2 regions of the Brevibacillus sp. FSL K6-0770 genome follow, and region 2 is predicted to be linked to the other one. Evidence: a T-box and tRNA genes for the amino acid it is inferred to sense, from the RefSeq annotation. Region 2 holds a T-box; the other holds one or more tRNA genes.
What was found. The T-box of region 2 lies ahead of serS (serine--tRNA ligase). A T-box ahead of a tRNA ligase gene usually reads a tRNA of that ligase, here a tRNA-Ser.
Positions count from the first base shown of each region.

Region 1: it encodes a tRNA-Ser, which carries the amino acid that the T-box ahead of serS (serine--tRNA ligase) is inferred to sense. The anticodon was not compared.

Region 1 is NZ_JBBOBQ010000001.1:2,113,784-2,116,256, reverse strand. Features, by position in the region: gene NST23_RS10310 (acyl-CoA synthetase) at 1-831, opposite strand, end outside; tRNA gene NST23_RS10305 (tRNA-Ser) at 1,165-1,253, opposite strand; gene NST23_RS10300 (aldehyde dehydrogenase family protein) at 1,328-2,473, opposite strand, start outside.
Region 2 is NZ_JBBOBQ010000001.1:34,406-36,878, reverse strand. Features, by position in the region: gene serS (serine--tRNA ligase) at 1-1,177, opposite strand, end outside; T-box leader at 1,227-1,447, opposite strand; gene pdxT (pyridoxal 5'-phosphate synthase glutaminase subunit PdxT) at 1,586-2,161, opposite strand; gene pdxS (pyridoxal 5'-phosphate synthase lyase subunit PdxS) at 2,172-2,473, opposite strand, start outside.

The DNA of each region.
Region 1 (2,473 bases), 2.1 Mb from region 2:
GGGAGAGCGGAGCAAGGCAATCCAAACAGTCGGCGGGCAAAAAAGCTGTGTCGCCTGGTGGCTCTCTACGACCTGAAGCATCAAGCCTGGCGTCGCTTGCTCCAAAATAATGCCGGTGCCACCCAGATATACATACGGCCCGAGGAAGCAGTGCAGCTGCGCGCTATGGAACAAAGGAAGCGCGTGCACAGCTACATCATCGTGCGACATATTTCCTTCTATAATCGTGCTGACGTATTCCGAAAGAATGCTGCTGTGCGTCAGCATGACTCCTTTTGGCCTCGATTCCGTGCCGCTCGTGTACAAAATGTGGGCGACATCCTCGTCGGCCAGCTCCAGCTCCGGCTCTTCCGTACTGGCGCCCTCAATCAGCGGGCGAAACGGCACCCACTCTCCTTCCTGCACCGCTGGCCTGGAGATCAGCGACAAAAGCTTGGGCGATAAGTTTGCCGATTCGAGCGCTTCCTTGGCGACCGTGAGAAATTCCGGAGCCACAAAGCAGGCGCTCACCTCTGCATGTCCGAAAATAAAAGCCACATCGTTTGTATGCAGCATGAAGTTGATCGGCACCATAATCAGCCCCGCTTTGGCCAGCGCAAAGTTGAGGATGACAAAGTCCATGGAGTTTCTGGACAGAACCGCCACTCGCTCCCCTTTTTGCAATCCTTTGGCGAGGAAGGTGTGCGCAGCCTGATTGACAAGTTGATCCAACTTCGTGTATGTAAGTACCTCTTCCTCAAATTGCAAGGCAATCTTCTCGGGGTAGCGCAGCCTGCTTCGTCGCAAAATATCGCCAAGCGTATTTCTTCTTACTCGTTGGGCTTCCATCATCACAAACCCTCCCTCACCGTATTCCCCCTTATTATATCTCAATTTTCTGTGTTATGTTTATTTTCTGACTTTTAATAGCAAAAAAAGACGGCAGCTCCCTCTGCATTATTGAAGCTGCCGCAGGCCCCAAGAAACATTCGAGTCCTTGTGTACAGCATATCTTAAAACGGGCCGCTCTTCGATATTGGTTCTTCTGGATTTTGAGGAAAAAAACGGTGTGTGCTGGAATGGGCAGCTTCGGCGTCGGAGCACACGCTTGCATTTTGCTGATATAAAAAAGACCTCTTTAAACGAAAGAGATCTTCGTGTCCTATTCGGGTAATGAAAACACGGTGGCGGAGGGAGCAGGATTCGAACCCGCGTGAGCTTGCACTCTAACGGTTTTCAAGACCGCCCCGTTATGACCACTTCGGTATCCCTCCGCATCAATAGCTGGTTTAACTATAGCACAGCTGCAAGACCGCTTGCAAGCGTCGGCAGAAGCGAACCTACCGCTTTACCGCTTGACGACGACGAGCTTCAACTCGCTCAGTTCCTCGACGGCGCACGCGACACCTTCCCGTCCCAGCCCGCTCTCCTTCACGCCGCCAAACGGCATATGATCCACCCGGAACGTCGGGATGTCATTGATGATAACCCCGCCCACTCTAAGCTCGTCCGCCGCTTCCAACGCCAGTGACAAATTGTTCGTGTAAACCCCCGCCTGCAAGCCGTACCGCGAATCATTGACCAGCCTGATCGCCTGCTGGACCGACTGTACCGGATTGATCATGACGACAGGCCCGAATACTTCCTCGCGGGCAATCTTTGCCTCCCGCGGCACATGCGTCAGGACGGTCGGCAAAAGCATCCGCCCCATCAGTTCGCCGCCGCAGGCGAGCTTCGCCCCTTGGTCGAGCGCTTCCCCGATCCAGGCAAGCACGCGCTCTGTCTGCTTCGGATGGACCATGGCGGAAAAGTCTGCTTCTTCTTCTAGCGAATCTCCCCCGCGCAACGCCACCGTCTGTTCCACAAAGCGGCGGACAAATTCGTCATAGATGTCCGTCACGACATAAATTCGTTGCACAGACACACACACTTGACCAGAATAAGCAAAAGCCCCGAACAAGCAGCGCAAAACGACCTCGTCCAGCGGCGTATCGCGGTCGACGATGACCGCAGAATTGGCGCCCAGCTCCAAGATTACTTTTTTCAAGCCCGCCCGATTGCGCACCTCGACGCCCACTTCAGGGCTTCCGGAAAAGGTCACGGCGCGAACTCGCGGGTCGGTAACCAGCTTGTGGCCCACGACCTCTGCGCTGCCTGTGACGACGTTTAACGCTCCTGCCGGGAGTCCAGCCTGCTCTGCCAGCTCAGCGAGAAAAAGCGCACTGATCGGGGTCTGCGAAGCTGGCTTCAATACGACTGTATTGCCAGCAGCGAGCGCAGGCCCGACCTTGTGCGCTATCGAATTGAACGGAAAAGGAAACGGCGTGATCGCGCCCACGACTCCCAGAGGCTCGCGCACCGTGTAAGCGAGACGGCCTTCGCCACCGATAGCAGCGTCCAGTGGAATCGTTTCCCCGTGCAGCCGCTTGGCTTCTTCCGCTGCAAACCTGTACGTCTGCACCGTGCGGATGATTTCGCCGCGCGCTGTCCGAAT
Region 2 (2,473 bases):
CTGTACGGCCGATCGCAAGACCCGATCCGTTCAAAGTGTGCACAAATTCCGGCTTCGATTTTGTATCGCGGCGGAAACGGATATTGGCACGGCGAGCCTGGAAGTCCTCGAAGTTCGAGCACGACGAGATTTCCCGGTACGTATTGTAGCTTGGAATCCAAACTTCCAAGTCGAATTTCTTCGCCGCAGTAAATCCGAGATCTCCGGTACACATGCTCAGCACGCGGTATGGCAGTCCAAGCAGCTGCAACACCTTCTCCGCATTTTTCACCAGTTTATCCAGCTCATCGTAGGAATCTTCCGGTTTGACGAACTTCACCAGCTCGACTTTGTTGAATTGGTGCTGACGAATCAGACCGCGCGTGTCGCGCCCTGCCGAACCTGCTTCCGAACGGAAACAAGCACTGAACGCCGTATAGTATTTAGGCAAGTCTGCTCCATCCATGATTTCGTCGCGGTGCATGTTCGTCACTGGCACCTCTGCGGTAGGAATCAGGAAGTAATCAGGACCTTCCAGTTTAAAAGCATCTTCTTCAAACTTAGGCAATTGTCCGGTTCCGGTCATGCTCGCACGGTTCACGATGAATGGCGGGATGACTTCTTCATATCCGTGTTCATTGGAATGGAGATCCATCATGAAGTTCATCAACGCCCGCTCCAGACGCGCTCCCAGTCCTTTGTAAAAGACAAAGCGGCTTCCGGTTACCTTCGCTGCCGTTTCAAAATCGAGAATCCCTGCCTGGCTGGCTACTTCCCAGTGTGGTTTCGCCTCAAAACCAAAGTTGCGAGGCTCGCCCCACGTCCAAGCCACCACGTTGTCATCTTCCGAAGTACCAATTGGTGTGCTTTCATGTGGCAGGTTAGGCAGGCTCAGCAAAATCAGTTCTTGCTGTTCATCCAGCCCACGCAGTTCCTCATCCAACGCTTTGATGCGCTCATTTACTTCTTTCATTTCCGCGATCAAATGGTCGGCGTTCTCTTTGTTCCGTTTCATGATGGCTACTTGCTCAGATACCGTGTTGCGTTTATTTTTCAGAGCTTCCGCTTCCTGAATGACTTGACGGCGCTTTTCGTCCACTTCTGCAAACTGATCCAGAGCGGAAATATCTTCGTTGCGATGCGCCAAACGGCGTTTTACTTCTTCCAAATCCTGACGCAATACTTTTACGTCCAACATGTTCGAATCCCTCCGAATCGATAATAAAATGCAAAAAACACCCGTCCCCATAAGGGACGAGTGTTGTATACCCGCGTTGCCACCCTCGTTGATACACGCCAAGACTGCACATGTATCCACTCAATCCGTCGTAACGGGACGGTTCCGGACAAAGTTCATTCCTTTGCCACTCCGAGATGGATTCCCCCACAGACCGGATCGGTTTGCACCCACCACCGACTCTCTGCACCAGATTCTTCATGAGGTACTTGTTCTCATCATCGCATTCTCATTCATGCATACTTCTATTGTTAACTGTACTACAGGTTCTATACGTATGTAAAGGCTACTCCGCGATGATCTTCATACAAAAAAAGACCGGCATCTTGTTCATGCCGATCTTCTTTCGAGGATGTTTATTGATTGGCTTTAGCTTCTGTACTCTTTGACCATTTCGAGGAAATATTTGTGCAGCCGTGCATCTTCGGTCAATTCCGGGTGAAAAGCAGCCGCCAGGTAGTGACCGTTTCGGGCAACGACGATCTTTTCATCGTACTTGGCAAGCACCTCAGCATTTTCTCCGACTTCTACGATGTAAGGAGCGCGGATAAACACTGCCGGGTAATCTGCACCGACACCAGCTACGGGCATTGTGACCTCGAAGCTTTCTTTTTGCCGACCAAACGCGTTCCGCTCCACCTTGATATCCATCAGCCCCAGATGGCACTCATCCTGCCCCTGAATCTGCTTGGCCAAGAGAATCGCTCCCGCGCAAGTGCCGAAGATTGGCTTTCCGGCGCTTCCGAACTCACGAAGCGCATCCATGAATCCGTACTTATGCATCAGCTTGCTGATCGTCGTGCTCTCTCCGCCTGGGAGAACCAATCCGTCGAGGTCTGCGAGTTCCTCTGCTTTTTTGACAGGAACGGCTGTCGCCCCTGCTTCCTCCAGCATGCGCAAGTGTTCTGCCACAGCCCCTTGCAGCGCGAGTACACCGATTTTCATTTGACTCACCTTACCAGCCGCGCTCTTGCATGCGATCAGCTTCGCGGATTTTGGAAATCTCGATTCCCGTCATCGCACTGCCCAAGCCTTTTGATACGCGTGCGATCAGCTCGTAATCTGTGTAGTGGGTAGTTGCCTCGACAATTGCCCGCGCGAATTTTTCCGGATTTTCCGATTTGAAAATACCTGAGCCGACGAATACGCCGTCAGAGCCCAATTGCATCATCAGTGCCGCATCTGCCGGGGTAGCTACGCCACCAGCCGCGAAGTTCACGACAGGCAGTTTGCCAGTTTGATGTACTTGTTCCAGCA